3 regions of the Pseudoalteromonas sp. DY56-GL22 genome follow, and region 3 is predicted to be linked to each of the others. Evidence: predicted binding sites of a transcription regulator. Region 3 holds the regulator's gene; each other region holds the start of a gene.
The links. Region 3 encodes sigma-54, which starts transcription at its own class of promoters, with help from an activator protein. Its sites were predicted from a motif close to GTTGGCACGNNNNTNGNNT; they were not measured.

Region 1: a site for sigma-54 is predicted at 4,223-4,241, ahead of NO991_RS18440 (YggN family protein). Genes of this name have one in related genera too.
Region 2: a site for sigma-54 is predicted at 3,252-3,270, ahead of NO991_RS15645 (DUF3192 domain-containing protein). Genes of this name have one in related genera too.

The regions. Positions count from the first base shown of each region.
Region 1 covers NZ_JANHZR010000011.1:18,237-25,786, forward strand. Annotated here, with positions in the region: gene NO991_RS18425 (diacylglycerol kinase family protein) at 1-796, shown strand, start outside; gene NO991_RS18430 (DMT family transporter) at 851-1,780, opposite strand; gene NO991_RS18435 (PLP-dependent aminotransferase family protein) at 1,882-3,324, shown strand; gene NO991_RS18440 (YggN family protein) at 3,387-4,187, opposite strand; gene NO991_RS18445 (PA3496 family putative envelope integrity protein) at 4,579-4,767, shown strand; gene NO991_RS18450 (glutathione peroxidase) at 4,820-5,302, opposite strand; gene NO991_RS18455 (AzlD domain-containing protein) at 5,410-5,709, opposite strand; gene NO991_RS18460 (AzlC family ABC transporter permease) at 5,706-6,413, opposite strand; gene NO991_RS18465 (cytochrome b/b6 domain-containing protein) at 6,551-7,201, shown strand; gene NO991_RS18470 (cytochrome c) at 7,423-7,550, opposite strand, start outside.
Region 2 covers NZ_JANHZR010000007.1:115,158-122,707, reverse strand. Annotated here, with positions in the region: gene NO991_RS15665 (1-acyl-sn-glycerol-3-phosphate acyltransferase) at 1-328, opposite strand, end outside; gene NO991_RS15660 (SO_0444 family Cu/Zn efflux transporter) at 485-1,714, opposite strand; gene zntR (Zn(2+)-responsive transcriptional regulator) at 1,698-2,111, opposite strand; gene NO991_RS15650 (D-2-hydroxyacid dehydrogenase) at 2,206-3,150, shown strand; gene NO991_RS15645 (DUF3192 domain-containing protein) at 3,314-3,694, shown strand; gene NO991_RS15640 (diguanylate cyclase) at 3,732-4,655, opposite strand; gene NO991_RS15635 (ATP-binding protein) at 4,624-7,550, opposite strand, start outside.
Region 3 covers NZ_JANHZR010000015.1:15,388-22,937, forward strand. Annotated here, with positions in the region: gene mgtE (magnesium transporter) at 1-74, opposite strand, end outside; gene NO991_RS19845 (HPr family phosphocarrier protein) at 286-558, opposite strand; gene rapZ (RNase adapter RapZ) at 572-1,417, opposite strand; gene ptsN (PTS IIA-like nitrogen regulatory protein PtsN) at 1,418-1,870, opposite strand; gene hpf (ribosome hibernation promoting factor) at 1,874-2,161, opposite strand; gene NO991_RS19865 (RNA polymerase factor sigma-54) at 2,188-3,684, opposite strand; gene lptB (LPS export ABC transporter ATP-binding protein) at 3,791-4,516, opposite strand; gene lptA (lipopolysaccharide transport periplasmic protein LptA) at 4,513-5,034, opposite strand; gene lptC (LPS export ABC transporter periplasmic protein LptC) at 5,024-5,578, opposite strand; gene kdsC (3-deoxy-manno-octulosonate-8-phosphatase KdsC) at 5,575-6,126, opposite strand; gene NO991_RS19890 (KpsF/GutQ family sugar-phosphate isomerase) at 6,130-7,101, opposite strand; gene NO991_RS19895 (calcium/sodium antiporter) at 7,105-7,550, opposite strand, start outside.

The DNA.
Region 1 (7,550 bases), on a different contig from region 3:
TTGGCTACTAAAAGAATGTAAAAAAAGACAGATTGAGCCTGAATTGTATTTAACCACAGGCAAGTTTGAGAATGATTGCGCTGATATTGCGCATTTGGCTAAAAACCAGAGTCAAGTTGTGGTGATTGGTGGTGATGGGACGCTGCATTTAGCCGTTAATGCATTAATGTCGAGTCGCTGTTCTATCGCGTTAATTCCAGCAGGCACAGGAAATGATTTTGCGCGTGGCTTTACGTGTAAAAAACAGGCTTGGTATGAGGCTGTTTTTAATAGCCGTACAGAATTAATCGATGTTGGACAAATCAATCAGCGCTATTTTATTAATGTGGCGGGAATAGGGTTTGACGCTGAAGTCGTGACGCAACTAAATAAAGCCGGAAGTTTCAGCTCGTTTGGCTACACTTGGCAGGGCATCAAACAGCTATTTTCATTTCGGGCACGCTCACTTAAGGGGGAGTTTAATGGTAAAGCACTCAACTACAGTAATTTAGCGACGATTTTTGCTAATCATCATTACTTTGGTGGTGGCTTAAAAATTGCCCCTCGGGCAAAGTTAAATGATGGTCAGCTTGATTGCTACTGCATGCCAGCTGGCGGTTTATTGAAAAACCTGATCAGCTTTTTGTATTTACTGCTCGTAAAGCATCATAGTTTGCACGCGCTGGAATATACCCAGTTAACGACTGCCGAGATCACCACGAAAGGACTGGCTATAGAAGCCGATGGTGAGCTCGTTGGTTTTACTCCGGCTAAAGTTAAGATTCACAAACAAGCACTTCGTTTTCATGTGCCATAAAAAAGCGCCGGCAAAATTTGCCAGCGCTTGGTGTTAGAGGCGACATAGTCACTTCTAACTGGGGACGGAGCTTTTTTGCTGCAGATTACGTGCAGCAAAAAATGCTTTAATTTGTCGAGTTGGAGTCAGCACGATAGCATTACCGAATAACACTAGGCTAAAACCCATAAAGGTATTTGCTTGCCATTCAAACCCTTCAAATAAAGTACTTAAGACCACTGCAACCAGTGGGAATAATACGATTACATAGCTTGCTCGCTCAGGGCCGATATTTTTAAGTAGCGCGAAGTAACAAGCAAATGCGATTACGGTACCAAATACTGCTAAATAGAAGAGCGATACCCAATAGCTGGTTGGGGCATTCAATGTCAGCTCAACGTTGCTTACTAAAACATAAGCTGCTAGCCCTAAAGCGCTGTATAACATACCCCAGGCATTGCCTTGAAGTACGCCAATATTACGCTGAGAGTTTCGAACACTGACCATATTCCCCAATGAAGCCACAAAGGTCCCAGACAGCGCAAGTAGTAACCCGACCAACGCACCATTACTCAAGTCGAATTGCTGAATTTGTGGCCAAAACAAGCTGGCAATACCCATTACACCGAGTAAAGCACCAAAGTAAATTCGTTTCGCAATTGGTTTTGCGAAGAACAAGCGGGTGTTAATAATGTTCATTAATAGCAACATCGAAAAGGCAATTGAGGCCATTGCTGAGGTGAGATAGTTCTGCGCCCAATACAGCACTAAATAATTTAAACCAAAGTTAAATAAAGCCAATAATGCAAAAAATCCGTGATCGCGCAGTGAATATTGCATAGGGAGTTTTTTTACCAGCACAAAGGCCCACATTAAAATGGCTGCAATGGCAAAGCGATAAAATAAAGAGACCTCAACAGCAACATCACCCAGTTGAAACTCAATAGCTAGCCAAGTCGATCCCCAGATCAGTACTGTAGCAAGGTAGAGAGCGGCGCTTTTCATAGTTAGTACCCAAAAATTGAAAGTATGTTCATTTTAATCCTCTTCTGTATACTTAACATATACAGAAAACTAGAAATGCAACCTATACAGTTTGGTGGGCTATGTCACAAGTTATCAGTCGTAGTAACAGTGAGTTCTTATATCAACAAGTTATTCAGCTAGTTAGAGATCTTTGCTTGCAAGGTTCGTTATTACCGGGTGAAAAGTTACCTTCGCTCAGAAAAATGGCAGACAAGCTCAACATCAGTATTCCTACTGTAAAGCAAGCGTATCAATTACTTGAAGGGCAAGGGCTGATCGAAGCCAGAGAAAAGTCAGGGTACTTTTTAAAGTCATCACAGTTAAATCAGTCTCGACCAAAGCGAGTTAGGCTCAGTCGAGAGCCTACCACAGTCAATAAGCAAGGCTTGATTGAGCAAGTCTACAGCGCTATCCACAAAGCTAATGTGGTGCCATTTGGTATCGCCAACCCTGTGGCTGCTGCACCGACAGATAAAGCACTGGCACGAACAATGCGCCGAGTCATGACATTAGCTGGCGCATCGGCAATTAATTACGGGCCGATGGATGGCTTTGCGCCACTTAAAAAACAACTCATTCATCGCTATCTGGACTTTGGTATTGGGGTTGATAGCGATGAATTAGTGATCACCAATGGTGCTCAAGAGGCGCTGGCGATTGCCCTTAAGTGTGTCGCTAAACCCGGTGATGTTATTGCTATCGAGTCGCCTTGTTATTTTGGCATTATCGAGTTAATTGAAAGCTTAGGTTTAAAGGCACTGGAAATACCGCTGTGTCCTGATGAAGGAATATGGTTAGATGACTTGGCTCAAGCACTCGATGAACATGATATAAAAGCCTGTGTGTTTTCTACCTCATTAAATAATCCTGTTGGCAGCTTTATGCCTGATGCCAAGCGTGAGCAATTAGTGGCACTTTTAGAGCAGCGCGACGTGGTACTTATTGAGGATGATGTATATGGCGACTTACATTTTACAGCAAAGCGTGCGACGCCTGCACAGGCCTATTCAAAAAAGGGCTTAGTGATCACCTGCGCGTCGTTTTCAAAAACAGCCGCACCTAGTTACCGCATTGGTTGGATCATTGCCGGTAAGTTTGCAGAACAAGCAAGGCGACACAAACGCGCGCTTAGTTGCTCTGCGCCACTTATAAACCAGTGGACCTTGTATGAGTTTATAGCCAGCGGTGAGTACGACCGTAACATTCGTTTGCTTAGACAGCGCTTAAGTACCAACAAAGAAAGAATGATTTGGTGCCTGCAGCAATATATGCCAAATTGTGCGCGTATAAGTAACCCGCAAGGGGGCTGTGTTATCTGGGTTGACCTTGGTAGCCAATATGATGCGGTAAAGTTATTCCATTTGGCACTTGAGGCGGGGATCAGTATTACTCCAGGGTTGATATTCTCAGCGGGTAAAAAATACCGTAGCTGTTTTCGTTTAAGTTATGGCTTGCCTTGGTCTGAAAATTTAGAGCAGGCGATTAAAACGTTATCGCAACTGACTGTGCTGGCCAAAAAATAAAAAAGCGCAGAGCAAGCTCTGCGCGAAAGGACCAAGTGTTTTGGTTCAGGGATGTTAATTCATTACTCTGCGTTCTGTTTGAAAGTAAATAGTTGATACTCTTTTAGCTCTGGTACTAGCACCACTAACTCTTGCTCTTTATGAGCGATATCAGCAAAGCTGCCGCATAATGCATCTGCACGTTCTTCAAGTTGAGCTGCCTGTGTTTCTACGCGTGCTTCGATTTGTGCGCCCATGTTTTCCATACGTTGTTCAAATTCATCCATGTCGCCACCTGAACCTAAAAGCTCAGAACCTAGCGCAATTAAAATACTGCCCATCGATTGCATCATGGCTGACTCGACAGCCGATTCAATTTGCTCATCGAATTGGTCTTCAAAGTTTTGGCCAAATTTTTCGAAATTTTGCTGACCCATGGTAAACACACCTTGCTGATAGAAGGCGTTTTGCACTTCTACACTGATATCGTCCATTAATTCTGAAATGTCGTTTAGGCCATCAATATTGAAAGCATTTGATACTTCTTCAATTGCTACGCCTGCTATTTTTACGCCATCAAGTGCGATATTGGCGACTTCAGGAAGTTGGCTGCGTAAGCTGTCTGAGTAATCTGCAATTGCTTGCTGTTGTGAAGCATCAAGCGATACGCCTTGACCATCGATATATAAAGTGTGCTGATCGATGATTTTCATAGTGCGATTATCGGCTGTGTATACTTCTAACTCGCTTGGTGTGATGCGTACATCATTTATAAATTCAACATCACACTGCTCACCGCTGAATGAAATATTTGTATCATTATCGTTATGAGCCATTGCGCTGGTAGCGATAAATAAAGAACTTACTAACAATAACTTTTTCATTTTTTTCTTTCCTGTTTGAAATGACACAAATACATAATCAAATTGAATGCCATAATTTATAAGTTCAATTAATTCAATGGTTTGATGTGTTTTTATGATTTTTTGAAAATTGCGGTCAATAATTTTTTAACCACTTTTTAGTCAAATTAACTAAAAAATACACATGCATAAATGACTCTTATCGAAACGATAAAAAACTCTCACTTTTCAGAAATCAAATTTAGCGCTATTTATTCACAATATTGACATATGACCTATTTAGCATGGGTGTATGGCTTTATTTTGGTGGTTTTTTAGATACTAAATTACTACTGAGCTTTTTAATCTTTGCCAATTCATCGAGCAAATTTTAATCTCAAGAATTGGTCTCAAACACTTTATGGAGTGGGTTGTGGGTAAGACATTTAGTTATGACGCGCTAGATGACGATTTTGTTGAAGACGAGTACGAAATGGTCGGGCGTAATCAACACGACAAGAAAAAGCAACGCGTTAAGAAGAAGTTGGAAGACTATCTTGAACAAAAACGCTTGCGTAGAAACTTAGGCGATGACGACTTTGACGAGTACTTGAACGACTAAGCATAAATTTAGATAAAGAGGCAATTTGCCTCTTTATTGCTTTTAGACTTTGTTATTTGCCCAGTGCAGCTGCGATGTCTGATTCGAGCTGTTCAGGCTTTGTGAGTGGCGCATATCGCTTAATTGCTTTGCCATCTTTACCAATTAAAAATTTGGTGAAGTTCCATTTTATTTTGCGGGTGATAAACCCCGGTAACTCTGATTTTAGGTATCTAAAAACAGGGTGAGCATGTTCGCCATTCACATCGACTTTGCTCATCATTAAAAAGCTAACGCCGTAGTTAATGAGGCAGCCTTCTTTAATTTCCTTCGCGTCCCCAGGCTCTTGTTTACCAAATTGGTTACAAGGAAAACCAATTATTACTAAGCCTTGCTCATGATACTTTTCATGCAGTGCTTGTAAGCCTTCATATTGTGGAGTGAAGCCACATTTACTTGCAGTGTTTACAACAAGTACGACCTTGTTTTCAAAATCAGAAAAGTCAACGGATTGGCCTTGTAGGCTGGTAGCTGAGAGTTGGTGAAATTCGCTCATAGTGATAACTTTTTATTATTGTTGCATTGATTCTAACTTGCTTGGCATTTTTCTAAAAGGGTAAATTTTAATCAGCGGCTTTTCTTACTTGGGGATAAGCATCGCAGCTAACTTAAAATTATAAATAATCCCATTCCTGCCAGTGTTGTATAGTATATGTTATGTGTTTTATAGGCCACGATAACAGACACAACAGCAGCACTTAGGTAAGGATTTTGCCAATCTAGATTTATCCCTTCGTCATTAATAAACACAATGGGCACCCAAATTGCGGTGAGTACGGCAGGGGCGCTAAAACTTAAAAATTGCTGCATTTTCGGGCCAACTTTAAATGGTAATGCGCGGTGTAAAAATAAGTAACGTGTGAAGAAGGTGATACACGCCATTAATAAAATGGTGATCATCATTGTGTATGCTCCTCTTTTGCTTGCCAGCGACTAATTAGATAACCCACTGTCATAGCGATAAGAGCCGCGGTGACAAGCCAAAGTTGAAAGCCCTGACTTTTTAATAGCGTTGCAACAACGCCTGCGGTGATCACAGTAGCCAGTGTTGCAAAGTTCTTTACACCCGGAATAACTAAAGCAATAAACGTGGCAGCGATGGCAAAATCAAGACCTAGGTGTGTTAAATCGGGAAGGAGGCTTCCTGCGACAATACCTAGCAAGGTCCAGATATTCCATGCAATATAAAAACTAAAACCGGCACTGAGTGCATAAATAAGGCGTACTTTCGTTCGGTACGCTTTGCGATGGTGCGAAAAAGCAAATAATTCATCGGTTAGTACAAAACTCACTGGCAGTCGCCAACGAAAGGGTTGATCTATGACTTTGTGGCGAATAGCTAAACCATATAAAAAGTGCCGTGAGCTAATAATGAGTGTGGTAAATAAAATAGTTAAAAGCGGCGTATTGCCGGCCATTAATTCAATCGCAACGAGCTGTGCTGAACCTGCAAATACCAACAACGACATAGCTTGTGTTTCTAGGGCACTGAAGCCATTTTGAACTGCTAACGAGCCACATAAAATTCCCCAAGGTAACACCGCAAGGCATAAGGGGAGCATGTCGAAAAAACCTTTTAGTAAGGCTCTTATTGTTGATTTATGCATCTTATCGCTCATGTTTGTTGTTATGGCTCAGATCAAAACAGCTGAAATAGAGGTGTGTCAAAATAACTGAAGTTTGCAATAATGTATAGCCGAGCCTGTTGCTGAAATCATTAGCATCTTTTAAAGGGAAAGTTACAATGTCAAAAGTTAAAGTATGGGATGGCTTTATAAGAAGCTTCCATTGGTTATTAGTTGCCGCCATCGCAACCCTCTATTTTAGTGCTGAAGAAGGTATGTTGGAGCTGCATTTTACTGCAGGCTACTTCACTCTAGCGCTTATTATTACACGTCTTGTTTGGGGCATTATTGGTAGTAAAACGGCAAAGCTCTCTGCACTTATTCACTCTCCTGTTGCTGCAATTAAGTCATTTACAAGCAATGAACATAAAGCGGGTCATGGCGCGGCGGGTAGTTATATGGTGATAGCCTTTTTTGCGCTACTCATCGTACAGTTAACCTCTGGCTTAATGACCAGTGACGATATTTTAACGGATGGCCCGCTGGTGGCGCATGTATCCTCAGATACCGTAGAGTTTGCCGGTTGGCTCCATCATTTAAACTTTGACATCTTGTTGTATGCCATTGTGTTGCATGTATTAGCGATTGTGATTTACCGCATTAAGGGAAAAAACTTAGTGAAACCTATGCTAACGGGTAATAGTGAGCAAGTTGCGGTTACTGAGCCTGTTACTAAATCACCGTTGATAGCTTTTGTTATTTTTGCAGTGTGCTTAGTGGTGCTATTTACGACTTGGGGTGCTGAGCCGCTCAGCTATTTGCTTGGCTAGGTAATCTAATACCAATCCGCAATAATACTTAATCATTTTGAGGGATAAAACCTGTCGCTACCTGCGTTAAAAATTTCTGATTTAGAACAAACTAAATAACGAAATTTTTGCCTTGCTATCAACGAGGTTCTATTGCCTCAAAATAGACCACTTAATTAAGCGAATTGGTATAAGACATTAAAAAAGGCGCTAATAAGCGCCTTTTTAGTTTAAATTTTTAACTAGTCTTTGAAAGACTTATGGCAATCTTTACAGCCTTTAGCCCAAGCGCCAAATGCTTTGCCGATTACTTTCTTATCGCCACTTTGCGCTGCAACTGCTAGCTCATCAGCATATTGTTGGAAAGCAA
Region 2 (7,550 bases), on a different contig from region 3:
AGATAAATAAGTAAGCTTGTTTTGGGTCTAGTTTATCGATGCCCGAAAACGTTACTTCTGAAGTCGTACGGGTGATTAGTTTATTTAAATAATCAGCCACTTCATGCTGAACTTGCTCAACCGATGCGGTGTTGCCCCACTTTTTACGCAGCTGACTGCGCACTAATGGGCGAGTAATAAATGGGAAGTTCGATAAAAAGCGCGGTAGGTTATACTTAGCGATTACATCTACAAAGGCATTATCAGCAATCAAACGCGCTACTGAATCAGCTACTTCATCATCATTGTAAGGTCTTATGTCGGCGTATTTATCCACACTTTCACTCATTAAAAAACTACTTAAGTTAAAAAACGGCACGCTGAGCGTGCCGTTAAAAATAATTGGCGGATTATAACTCAGGCAATTTTAAATGCGAACCGAGACGCGATAGTTAACCAAATTAAATGCCAATCAATGTATAAAATATTTATCTATAACAATTAATTAAGCAATGCTCTTACCAGTTTGCGAGGATTTTTTTAATACCATTTTTAACAGCAATCTGAGTATTAAAATTGCCAACACAATACCTGCAGCAAGGCTTAACCAATGAGGTAGAACCTCGTGCTCTTCACCCATCATCGGCGCTACCACAAAACCATATTGCGCCACTAAATAATCGGTTAAAAAGCCAAAAGCCAGTGCCGTGCCAATCACACCTATTAGGTAGGCAAATACCGCTCGCTTGCCAAGCTCTTTACCAACGACACCAAGCGTTGCGATATTGGTTGCCGGCCCAGCTAACATAAACACCAGCACCGCCCCCGGAGATACACCACTGAGTAATAAACCTGCCGCTATAGGTGTCGATGCAGTTGCACAAATATACATAGGAATACTGATTAAAATAACCACCAGCATAGCAAGGATGCCATTCCCCCACTGGCTTAAAAAAGATTCTGGTACATAAGTTTGTACAAGCGCTGCAAAGAATAAACCGATCATTAGCCAAATCATGGTGTCTTCAAGCAGCTTATTGCAACTAAAGCTCACCGCGCGTTTCATTTTGCTAAAACGACTTTCAACGGCTTTGGTTGGCTGCTCACTGCTACAACAGCTTTTCTGTATAGGCGCTGCTTTTTCTGTTGAGCAACTTTGTTGCTGCTCCTGTATTGGTTGCGATTCCTTGCTACTACAACAACTTTGTGCGGGCTTTGCTGGCGCCTCTTTACTGCAACAGCTCGTTGTGGTCACAGGCTTTGGCTGTTTACTACTACAACAAGAGTCTGCTTTAGTACTTTCTTTATCTGATTCTGTACTTTGTACTTGTTGGAGTTCACTGTCTTTCCCCACTAAGACGCCGGCCACAATGGCGCTGCACACGGCGGCAATAGGACGTATTATCGCCATAAATGGGCCTAGCAACACATAAGATACCGAAACCGAATCGACCCCTGTTTCAGGGGTTGAAACTAAAAATGCGGTGGTGGCACTTTTCGATGCCCCCGCTCTTCTTAAACCAATGGCTGCTGGGATCACACCACATGAGCACAAGGGCATTGGAGCACCTATAAAGGCTGCTTTAACTGTGGTCCACAACCCTTCTTTGCCTAAATGCCGGTTAAGAAAGTTAGCAGGCAAATATACATTGAGAAGACCTGCTATGAATAAGCCCAGCATTAACCAAGGTGCTGAGAGTAAAAACAGATGCCAAAAATTATTGAGTAAGTCCATCGATATCCTCCAGCGTCGTTAGTATTGAGCAGTTTTCAGCAGGCTCTTCACCGCCACAACATTTATCTGCCAACAATGAAAGTGAGTCATAAAAGCGAGTAAGCTCTGCAATTCTTTGTGCAACGAGGTCACGTTTTTGTAACGTCATTTCTTTAACTTCATGACAAGAATGCTGATCTTTATGAAACTTAATTTGCAGCAACTCTTTAATCTCAGCCAAACTAAAGCCAACATTCTTTGCTCTGAGAATAAACGCCATTTGTTTATGGTCATTCTCAGAATAAAAACGATATCCCACGTCTGAACGCGAACTAGGCGTTAACAAACCATGCTTTTCGTAGTACCGTAGCGTATCTGTTGAGACACCCAACTGACGGGCAAACTCACCTATTTTCATCACCGTCTCCATTGTGAAGCGTTTATTTATTATGCTCACTATAAACCTTGGAGTACACCCCAAGGTCAAGCAATAAATTAAAAAAGGAAAGCACATGAATATTACTGTCCTTGATGCAGCAACATTAGCCAACACATCGTTAGATGCTTTAGCGCAATTAGGTAAATTAACCTGTTACGATTTAACCGCTAAAGAACAGGTTGTTGAGCGCTGCCAAGATGCCGATATCGTTATCAGTAATAAAGTGGTGATTGATCAGCACGCCATGAGCAAATTACCTAATTTAAAATTAATATGTGTTGCAGCGACAGGGACTAACAACATTGATTTAATAGCAGCCAAAGAGCATAGCATTGCGGTGACCAATGTCGCGGGCTATTCAACACCGAGCGTGGTGCAGCACACCTTTACTCTCATCACTAACTTACTGGGCAATACTCACAGATATATTAATGATTGCCAGCAAGGCTTATGGCAGCAAAGTCCTATGTTTTGCCGTTTAGATTACAGCTTTAAAGAAATTGCAGGCAAAACATTGGCAATTATTGGTTACGGTTCACTAGGTAAAGCCGTTGCCGATGTAGCGCGTGCTTTCGGTGCTAATGTCATCATCAGTGAACGAAAAGGCCATGCACCTCGTGAAGGTCGTGTTAGTTTTAATGATGCTCTAACCACAGCAGATATTATTAGTGTTCACTGCCCACTTACTGATGAAACACGCAACCAAATCGCCGCGACAGAATTAAGCATGATGAAACCGACAGCTATCATTATTAATACTGCTCGTGGTGGGATTATCAATGAAGCCGATTTAGCTGACGCATTAGCTAATAATGTTATTGCCGGAGCTGGTGTTGATGTACTCAGTAAAGAACCTGCAGAGCAATCAAATCCGCTGGCACAGTATAAAGGCGCAAACTTATTACTTACTCCGCATATTGCTTGGGCCAGCCAAGAATCTATCGTGCGTTTAGTTAACGAAATTGCTTTGAATATCCAAGCATTTAATCAAGGCGAGATGCGTAACAGGTTGGTCTAAATCGCAATTTATTAGTCAATAGAGCTAAGTAGTTAGTAATTTATTACTTGGCTCTTTACCTAAAAACAACCTAAGAAACTGATTTAATTTACTTTTATAAGTTTGGCAAGTAGTTTGCAATTAAGTGAACAACTATAAAACAATTTCTACGGGATAAAATAACATGAAAAAAGCACTTCTAATTGCCGCGCTAACTGCACCATTTTTAACTGGTTGTGTCATTGCTGTTTCTGACGGTGAAGCAGACACACATTGGGCTGGTAGCTCATCTAGCTGGCAAAAGCAGCATAAAAATAACCGTGAAGTGATTTCTAACCTTGCATTAGATACCAGCTACCAAACTGTATTAAACAAACTAAATACTCCTAACTTTACCGAGTTATTAAAGCAAGGTGATGATGTTTACCAAGTATTATTCTATGCAACCCATAGCATTCACTCTGATGGCAAGATGACTAAAGACGAATGTACACCACTGGTATTTAAAAATGATAAGTTAATTGGTGTGGGTGATACGATTTATAAATCACTTAGCAATGGCTAGCTTGCATATTTAAATTCTGTAAGTAGGCAGCTATTGCCTACTTATGTTCACTCATAGCTATCATTCTCGATACTATCTGATCACGCCCAGCATCTTTTGCCTGATAAAGACCTAAATCAGCTTCTTCAAGTAATGTTTGCTCTGCATACACCTGGCCATTTTCCGTGGTCGCAATACCAATACTAATTGTGACATGGTCGGCATTTAGTGACGCTTTATGCGGAATGTTTAACTCATTAACGGCATTACGTAATTTGTTTGCAAACGACATAGCTTCTTTTGCAGAGGTATTTGGAAGTACTGCTGCAAACTCTTCACCGCCATAACGAGCAACAAAGTCACTACCTCGCTCACATGCTCCAACTAAGGCATGAGCAATTTGTTTTAAACAATCATCGCCTGCTCGGTGACCATAACAATCGTTGTAACGTTTAAAGTGATCAACATCCATTAATAATACTGATAATGGTGTTTGATCACGACGACAACGACGCCACTCTCGCGCTAAGTTTTCATCTAAATAACGTCGGTTTGGGATCTCTGTTAGGCCATCAATTGAGGCGAGCATTTCAAGCAAGTCATTTTTTTGTTTGATCATTAATTGATTGCGCACACGTGCACGAACGATCGCTGCACTAAAAGGTTTGGTGATGTAATCCATCGCCCCTAATTCTAACCCTTTAGCTTCATCATCATGGCTAGTATTTGCCGAGATAAAGATTACCGGTAGCATGCTTGTCGTTGCGTTTTCTTTTAATTTGTTGAGTACTTCATAGCCGTCGATTCCTGGCATTACAATATCCAAGATCAACAGATCCACACTTTGTGTTTTTAGAAACGTCAGTGCTTTTTCGCCACTCTCAACACAAAAAACATCATAGTCTTGCTGTAATGTTTTTTCTAATACCAAGCGGTTTAACGGATCGTCATCAACAATCAGTACCTTGGCTCTTTTCAACATCAGTAGATCCTTGTTCGATGATAAAGGCAATAACCTGTTTTATTTGGCATTGCAACTCATCAATTAATTGTTCGGAAAGTTCACCTTTAGCTTTTAGTGTAGCCTCGCAATGCTGAGCGCACGCTGACAATCGTTTAAACCCAAGGTTACCAGCCGATCCTTTCACATTATGCACCACGCGGATCAACTCGTCGGTAGTCTTTAATGTAGAAATTTGTATTAACTGCTCTGCTGCCATAGTCGCAAACTTCGACAACATAGTTAATACTAAATTATTATCATTTCCAAACTGAGATAAGATAAAAGCCTTATCAAAAAAAGCTTCTTTTGAGTTTTTAAGCTCACTCATTGCTAAAAACAATTTACTCGCAACAATAGGTTTAGTTAGGTGTTTATTCATTCCTGCCGCAATTGAATGCTCAATATCTGCAGCCTCACTATGAGCGGTAAGCGCGTATATCGGCATTTGCTCTTTGGTGTATAATTGACGAATAATTCGCGTCGCTTGGCAACCATCCATCACAGGCATTTGAATATCCATAAAAATTACGTCAGGCTTGATCTCTTTAGCAATTTCTATACCTTTTTTACCATTTAGAGCACAAATGACAGTAATATCTATTTGCTCCAAAATACTCTTAATGATGCTCAAATTAAGCGGATTATCATCAACTGCAAGTACTAAAAGTCCAGATAAGTCAGTACTCGAAGGCAAACAAACTAATTCTCTTTTTGTAGGTCCTGATGCTTTATCTAGCTGTAAGCAAAAACTAAATTTGCTGCCTTTACCTTTTTCACTATCAAGTTTTATCTCTCCGCCCATTAAAGCGACTTCATATTTAACAATCGCTAAACCTAAACCGACCCCCTGATGAGAGCGTGTTAAAGACTCATCTCCTTGCGTAAAAGCATCAAATAACCGCCCTTGATCAGCCTTATTTATACCTATACCTGTATCTTTAACTGTAAAACAAATTAGTTGCTGCTCTAAAGACTCTTCAATCAGCTCTAAACACAGAGTTATTGTGCCTTGTTCAGTAAACTTGGCTGCATTTGTCAATAAATTGGCTAATACTTGCTGCAAACAAATTTGGTCGCCAATTAAGAATTCGTTGATGTTCTCGTCACGGTCAATGATAAAATCAATGCCTTTATTTGTGCATAAGGGAGTGATCACGCCTCGACTAAAATCAATTAGATCAGATAAACTCATAGGCGCTTTATTCATTTCCAGTTGAGCACTTTCGGCACGTGCAAAATCAAGCATTCGATTTAAAAGCGTCAGTAAACTATTAGCTGCTGTTTTTGCCTGCTCTGCATGAGTGCGCTGATGCTCAGTTAGCCCTTGCAATGCAATAACATCAATTAAGCCTAGTACTGCATTGAGTGGTGTGCGTATTTCATGACTGAGATTAGCAATAAAGCGGCTTTTAGCGAGCGTTGCCCGCTCAGCATCATCTTTTGCTTGCACTAAATCCGTCACATCCTGTACATGAACAACATAATAATCTGGTGTTTGCTCGGCATTCCAAACTAGGGACACACTAATTTGCAGCCAGCGCTGCTGTTCTTGCTGCTCAAGACTAAAGTGATAAACTTTTTTCTTCTCATGCAGCAGCTCTGTCAGAGTATTTTTCAACGTCTGATAAGACTGCTCAGCAAATAAGTTTGTCAACTCGAGGCCATTAACGTTTTCAATTGCAAAGATTTTTCGTGCCGCTTTATTTGCTTGCAGCACTTGATCTTCAAGTGATACCAGAAGCACCCCATTCGCTGCGTACTCCATAGCACTGCGCAATTTCGCTTCTGAGCTTTGTAGTGCATTCAGTGCATTATACTGCTCGGTAATATCACGACCAATCGCCATGGTACCAAGAAATTGCTGGTGCTCGTTGTAAAATGGCACAATGCTAAAAAGGTAAGTTTTCTCATAATTTGAAAGACGAGTTTGATACGTTTTTTTGTCTCTTAAAACCTGCTTCTCAAGTTCATTTAACTCGCCGTTATCATCGCTAATATCACATAATTGCTGGCCTACTAACTTCTCTTGTGGCAAACCAATATAGCCTTCATACGCTTTATTACAGCCTAAAAACGAGCCATCAATATTCTTAAAATAAATAAGATCCGGCACGTTATTGAGCATGGTATTTAATAACGCTAAGTGACGTTCTTTCGCATCAATACTACGACGCAATTGTTTTGACTTTACCTGTACCTGAGAGTCAAGCGCTTTATTCGCCTCTTGTAATGATTGGACGAGCTCTTCATTGCGGCTAAACACTCGTTTTACACGGCTGAACCAAGGCTGCCAATCGACAGGAATACGATAATGAACTAACGCTTGTTTACCTTCATCATGCTGCTCAAGGTAATTCATTAAGTGCGTCATTGGTTTTACAAAAATACGTTGACTCAGCCAAAAAACAGCGCTGAACATCATCACTAAAAACACACTCAAAAACGCGAATTCTAAAAAGATGTCGTAGCCAACAGGTTCACTCAGGGCCTGCTTTGATTCATAGAAACGAGTGTAAATAGGTAAATTTGTTGCTTCTTGCACTAAATGGCTGTGGTTATTCTTGCGCATATCGACAGCAACATTCGGCCAATATTCGCTGGCACTGATGGCAGTGTTAAGCGCTGTTTTTGAGCTGGCAATAACTTGGTTATCTTGATTGATAAAAATATACTCACCATAGTTAGGCGCTATTTTCTTTAACCAGCTAGAAATTGCTTTAAGATCATAAATCAACACGATGTAATCACTACTATTGGCTGCTCGTTGCTTACCAATTGCAAAATAAGCATGGCCATTAATTGTCAACACAGAGCTTGAGGAAAGCTTATTACTATTAACTAATTGAGGCCTAAATTTGTTATCTAACACACTGG
Region 3 (7,550 bases):
TGACCACTATTGAGTGACTTGGTCACTTGTTTGAGTTGTTGTAGTGGGTAATCTTGTTCAAAGGCTTCTGGCATTGGCGTCCTTACAACTGAAAAAAGTTTAAATAGGCTATGCAAATACAGCATAGTTGCTTTGTAGTGTATTTGCAGAGATATCGTCGCACTGCGATAAATTTATTAAGAGTTTTGTAATTTAGAAAAGCGAGCGATATAAAAGTAGGATATTTAAAGGGAATTTTAAATATCCGAAGTAAGTTTACCGTAAACCTTGAAGTCTTAGCAAATGCTATTCTTGCTCGTGAAAGCGTTGCGCAATTAATTCGCCGATTGCCGTTAATGCAGCGTCAGCGTCAGGACCTTCGCATACAACACGAACCTCTTTTCCTTGACTACTTTCAAGGAGCATTAACGCTAACACGCTGTCGCCTTCAGCTTCTTTCTCATCTTGAAAAAGTGTAATTTTGGCATCAAATTGCAGTGCTAGTTGCGCTAAAACAGTCGCAGCGCGAGCATGTAAGCCAAGTTTGTTTTGAATTAAAAAGGTATCTTCAGCGTGCATTGTTGGTGCCTAGTTAGATATCTTGTTCGCGGTGGCGAATTTTTACATTAGCATGAGTTTTAGAAAAGCTTTCACCAATTGTTTGCGCTAAGTAAACAGAACGGTGTTGGCCTCCTGTACAACCAATTGCAATGGTTAGGTAACTGCGGTTGTTGCGCTCTAGATGTGGCAACCAAGTCTGTACAAAGGTTTGAATCTGCCAAGTGAACTTTTGCACTATGCTGTGGCTAGCTAAATAATCCCTGACAGGCTGATCGAGGCCGGTTAGTGGCTTTAAATCAGGCTCCCAGTGTGGGTTCGGTAAAAAGCGTGCATCAAAAACGTAGTCAGCTTCTTTTGGAATGCCATGCTTAAAACCAAACGACATAAACGTAATAATCAGTTTTTTATCTTTCTTACCTAAAATCTTTTCACGAATTGATTCTGCTAACTGATGAACACTCAAATCAGTGGTATCAATCATAAAGTCAGCGCGGGTGATCAGCACATCAAGCAGGATTTTTTCTTGTTTAATGGCAAGATCAAGCGGTAAAGAATCAATCGATAATGGATGCAAACGGCGAGTTTCAGAAAAACGCTTGATTAGGGTTTGATCATCACTATCTAGGTAGAATAGTGTTGGGTTAGCAAAACCTGGCAGGTACTCAAGAATATCATTAAACTCTTGCTGCTCTTTCGGTAAGTTACGTACGTCGATACTGACGGCAATTTTGTCATAATTATCAGAAACACTTCGCACGAGCGAAGGCAGTAGGTTGACAGGAATATTATCAACACAGTAGTAGCCTAAGTCTTCAAGAACTCGTAAAGCGACCGATTTGCCCGAGCCTGAGCGACCGCTGATAATTATTAATTCCATTTATGCCTCTGATGCAATTACTTGAAATAGTTGCTGATCGCTTGTAGCACTTCGCAACTGTTTACAAAAATCTTTATCTTTAAGTCTATCAGCAATTGTTGACAAGGTCTTCAAGTGCAACTGGCAATCGCCATCTGGTACGATGAGTGCCACAAAAATATCAACGGGACGATTGTCTATCGCATCAAAATTGATGGGAGATTCACTGACAATAATAAATGCATGAGGTTCATCAGCACCACTCATTCGACCGTGGGGAATAGCTATTCCTCGGCCGATACCTGTACTACCTAACTTTTCCCTGTTCAGAAAAGCATCTAGGATATCTTGTTGAGATAAATGAGGAAACTGCTGGTGAGCTAACTCGCTAATATACTCAAGAATTCTTTTTTTGCTATTAAAAAGGACCGCAGCTTTGCTGCAGTCCTGATTAGTAAGTGAACTAAGTTTCATAATTTAATGTCGAGCTAATTTCTCTTTATGCTTAATGACTTGGCGATCAAGTTTATCGATCAATGAGTCAATTGCTGCGTACATATCTTGATGTTCTGTAGAAGCGAACAACTCGCCTCCGTTTACATGTAAAGTTGCTTCTGCTTTTTGGCTTAATTTTTCTACATCTAAAATGACATGAACATTATTAATATGATCAAAATGCCTTTCTAGTTTTGCGAACTTAGTGTTTACATAGTCTCTTAATGAATCAGTGACTTCTACGTGGCGACCAGTTAAATTTAGTTGCATAAGCATTTTCCTTCTATGTAAAACGTCTAAATCAGACTTTTACGCTGATTAGACGGAGGTATTGCTAGAGACTCACGATATTTTGCAATTGTACGTCTAGCTACTTTAATTCCTTGCTCAGCCAATATATCTGCAATTTTGCTATCACTCAATGGTTTAACCGAGTTTTCTGCAGCAACTAACTTCTTGATTAAAGCGCGAATTGCTGTAGAAGAGCACTCACCACCATTTTCGGTGCTGACATGGCTTGAGAAGAAATATTTCAACTCAAAAATTCCCCTTGGGGTATGCATATATTTTTGTGTTGTAACCCGAGAAATCGTCGATTCATGCATTTCGACCATTTCAGCGACATCGTTTAGCACCATTGGCTTCATTGCCTCTGGGCCATGTTCAAAGAAAGCTTGCTGTTGTTGCACGATACAGTTGGTCACTTTTAGTAAAGTATCGTTACGGCTTTCTAAGCTCTTAATAAACCACTTTGCTTCTTGTAAGTGAGAACGAATAAATTGGCTGTCGCTACTTGATTTAACAGAGCGAGACATCGCTGCATATTGGCTATTCACTCTAATTTTTGGCATACAATCTGGGTTTAACTCGACTACCCAGCGGCCTTTCACTTTTTTCACTGATACATCGGGTATGACGTACTCAGATTCTTCGCGTACTATGCTATCCGCAGGCTTAGGATTTAAGCTGTGAATGAGCGTCATCACTTCTTTAAGCTCGTTTTCTTTAAGCTTAGTCTTTTTCATTAAAGTGCGATAGTCGCGACTTGCTAATAATTCGATATGCTCAGATAAAACCATTTTAGTTTCAGCTAAATATGGCGTATTGGCATCGAATTGACGAAGTTGTATACACAGGCACTCTTGTAAACTTCGCGCGCCGATACCAACTGGATCGAATAACTGTATTCTTTTTAAGACAGCTTCAACTTCATCGAGTTCGATTTCTTCTTCATCATTATTTTGATTAAAGCTTTCGACAATATCTTCGCAGCTAACCGTTAAAATACCTGAGTCATCGATAGCTTCAACGATGGCAACGGCAATCGCTTCATCGGTAGGACTAAATGGTGTGAGCTGTAGTTGCCACATTAAATATTCTTGCAGTGTTTCTGTTGAAGCACCTTGGTAAATAGACTCGTCTTCAGGCATTGGCCCAGACGATGTTGATGGGGCGGCACTCATGTACTCATCCCACGTAACATCCATAGCTAAGTCATCGCTAACCGTATCCTTACTCAGAGCATCACTGCTTTCTTGCTCGAATTCGCTAGGTGCTTCGTCGGCAGACGCGCTGACTTGTACATCGTCAGACTCCGCTTTTTGCTCATTCTTACCGATGCTTTCTTCGTTGTAATCCGCTTCTTCCACTTCAAGCAGAGGATTACTATCAAGCGCTTCTTGAATTTCTTGCTGGAGATCCAATGTACTGAGCTGCAACAAGCGAATGGCTTGTTGCAGTTGTGGAGTCATTGTAAGTTGCTGGCCCATGCGCAGCTGTAATGATTGCCTCATGTATCCCTAACAATCCTTTTTAAGTTATCGGTAACGGTGAGGACACTGTTATCGATTTATTGTCATTGTATAAGTCTAGCAGATGCTCTAGTCGGTGGCGTAATGGTTACAGCCTGAATTGCTCGCCTAGATAAACATCACGTACAGTTTGGTCAGCTAATACGTGCTCAGGTGTGCCTGATGCAATTAGCTCCCCATGAGAAACAATGTAGGCTTTTTCACAAACATCAAGGGTTTCTCGAACATTATGGTCAGTAATAAGTACACCAATACCACGATTTTTTAGGTGCTCAATAATTTTCTTTATATCTAACACCGAAATAGGATCAACACCAGCAAAAGGCTCATCTAAAAGGATAAATTTAGGATTAGCGGCTAATGCACGTGCAATTTCAACGCGGCGTCGTTCACCACCTGACAGTGCCATACCTTGGCTATCGCGAATATGTTGAATGCTAAATTCATCTAATAAGTTGTTAAGCGTCTCTTCGCGCGTTGTTTTGTTAAGATCTTTGCGGGTCTCTAATATGGCCATCAAGTTTTGGTAAACTGTTAATTTTCGAAAAATAGACGACTCTTGTGGTAGATAACCAATACCTAAGCGCGCACGGCTGTGCATTGGCAAAAGCGTGATATCGTTATCATCGATGCTTATTTTTCCTTTGTCGCTTGGTACGAGGCCTACAATCATATAGAAGGTGGTGGTTTTACCTGCACCATTTGGCCCTAACAAGCCAACAATACTGCCCGCTTCAACTTCAAGACCGACATTTTTAACCACTTGGCGGCCTTTGTAGCTTTTAGCTAAAAGCTCTGCTTTTAATGTGCTCATGGTTGGCCTTTATCGTCTTTTTTATTTTCTACAGGCACTAAAATAGTGTGTACACGATCTGTTGAGTTTTCGTCTTTTTCTGCGCTGATCAGCTGTTGAGCCATATCATAGGTAATGCTTTTTGCCGTTACTTTTTGACCCGCTTGAGTGACTTCAGCTTCGCCATTGAGTGTTAAGAAGCGTTTCGCAACATCATAACGAACTTCTTCGGCGCTGGCGCTCATCACGGTACCATCAGCTTGCTTTTCTTCGAAGTAAGCTGGTTTGCCTGTAGCGATAATTAATTCGACTGTACCTTCGGTGTCACCGCCATGTGCCTCAAGTCGCTCTGCTGTAATGCGACGATCACCATGCACGATCTCTACGTTACCTTCGAATATGCCAACGCCATCTTTTAGTTTACCGACTTGGCGATCTGAGCTAATGCTAATTTGAGCGCCTGTTTGCTCGGCAGCTGCGCCCGAAAAGGCAATCAATAAGCTTGGGATCAGGAGTAATTTCTTCAGTTTATTGGTCATAGTATATGGTTCGTGTATGGTTAGTTAACTCAACAATTTCGGCTTTTAAATCGGCTTTTAAGCCTTTACCGGTAATTTTTAAATTCGGTCCTGTTAGTGTTACAGGTTGCTTTGAAAACATCGTCATTTTATCAATGTCGACATTAATATTTTCTGCTTTTATGTCTTCGATCATACCGTTATGGGTTAAGTTTTTAGCAACTACATCCCCTTCAAAAATCAGCTGATCATTTTCGTATAAAGTAGCTTCTTTGGCTCTTACTTGCCAAACTTGCTGATCGCTATAAATAGTAAAAATAGGTTGTTCAAAAAAGGTAAACCCTAATTGTTGATACAACTCCATTTTTGCAGCTGCCACTTTATGACTAATTTTACCTTGCTCGTCATAAGCTGTTTGCTTTAGAGCAACGGCAGTGTAATCAGGTGTTGCGATGATCTCGTCTTCACTAGTTATTGTATCAGTTGACTGGTTAAAGTACGGGTACCATAACCACACCATGCAACAGACAAAAACAATACTCAGTAAAATACGGGCTATATTCATGCGCTGGTTCCATCGCTAGTTAACGGCTTGCCGTTTTCTAACATCAGTAAATCAGTTAATTCACGCACGGCTCCAAAGCCACCCGGTAATAATGTGGTGTAATGAGCCAGCTTCTTGATAAGCGGGTGTGCATCGTTTACTGCGACAGCAAAGCCAACTTTTTCCATAACTGGTAAGTCTGGACCATCATCACCAATATAGGCAATCTGTTCATCTGTCAGCCCCAGTTTATCCTTTAACTCTTGATAAGCAATCAGCTTATCTTCTTGTCCCTGATAAATGTGCTGAACTGTTAGGCTAGTCATTCGCTGCTGAACTATTTGTGAATGGCGGCCAGTAATCACTGCCACTTCAAAGCCACTATTAATGAGTGCTTTAATACCAAAACCATCTTTAGTATTGAATGCTTTAAGCTCTTCGCCATTATTACCCAAATAAATTCGACCATCAGAAAAAACACCATCAATATCACAGATTAATAGTTTTATTTTTTGAGCACGCTGACTCACATCAGGGCTCAGGGGCTGGTATAGTTCGGCGAATGTCATTGCTTAGAGAACTCCTGCTTTTAATAAGTCTTGCATATTAAGGGCACCAATTGGTGTGTTGCTTTGATCCACCACAATTAAACCATTAATACGTTTATGCTCCATAATATTTAAAGCTTCAGCCGCAAGCATGTCAGGGCGAGCCGTTGTGCATGAACGGGTCATCACTTGGCTAATTGCCGTGCTATGGATATCGATGCGCTGTTCTAAAATACGGCGTAAGTCACCATCAGTGAATAACCCGGCTAACTTTTCATCTGCACCAATCACTGCGGTCATACCAAGGCCCTTGGCTGACATTTCAATCAATGCATCTTTGATGCTTTGGGTTTCGCTAACGATTGGCGTTGCGTCGCCTGCGTGCATCACATCATCTAATGTAAGTAATAAACGTTTACCTAAGCTGCCACCAGGGTGCGAAAGTGCAAAATCGTCGGCAGTGAAACCACGGGTTTCTAGTAGCGCAACCGCCATTGCATCGCCCATAACCAAGGTTGCAGTGGTGCTTGCCGTTGGGGCAAGGCCTAACGGACACGCTTCTTGGCTAACTTTGATGCACACATGAACATCAGACAGTTTTGCCATTGTTGAGTCTGGGTTGCCTGTTAATGAAATCATTTTTGCGCCAATGCGCTTGATAACAGGGATAATACTGAGTACTTCGCTGGTCTCACCTGAATTTGAAATACACATCACCACATCGTCGCGGGTGATCATGCCTAAATCACCGTGGCTAGCTTCGCCAGGATGAACAAAAAATGCCGGAGTGCCAGTACTTGCAAGGGTTGCTGCAATTTTATTACCTACATGGCCAGACTTGCCCATACCAATCACAATAATACGACCTGTACATTGGAACATTAATTGGCAAGCATTATCGAAATCTTGATTTATATATTGCTCAATTTCTTGTAAAGCTTGTGCTTCAATTTCGAGTACGCGCTTACCCTGCGCGATAAAGCTAGGTTGTGTCATTAATTATCCTACTTGGCTGAAAATATAGCCCTGATATGCAATAAATGCGACTAACAAGAAGCCACCTTCTACTCTATTGATACGACGAGCACCTTTAAAGTTCAATGACATGGCAATCAATACAACGGTTGCTGCAATCATGATAAGTGCATCGCGGTTTGCCGCAGAAGGGTCAATAATTGAAGGGTTGATAATACCCGCAAGAGGTAATACGGCGAGTAAATTGAAAATATTTGAGCCAACGATATTACCAAGTGCTAAGTCGTCTTCGTTTTTTAAAACCCCTGCAATACAAGCCGCTAGCTCTGGTAAGCTGGTACCAATAGCAATTATGGTTAAGCCGATAACAAGGTCAGATAGACCAAAATATTTTGCGATATCAACGGCTGATTCAACTAAAAAGTGTGAACTGACTGGTAATAAAATCATGCCGATGATTAACCAAAATA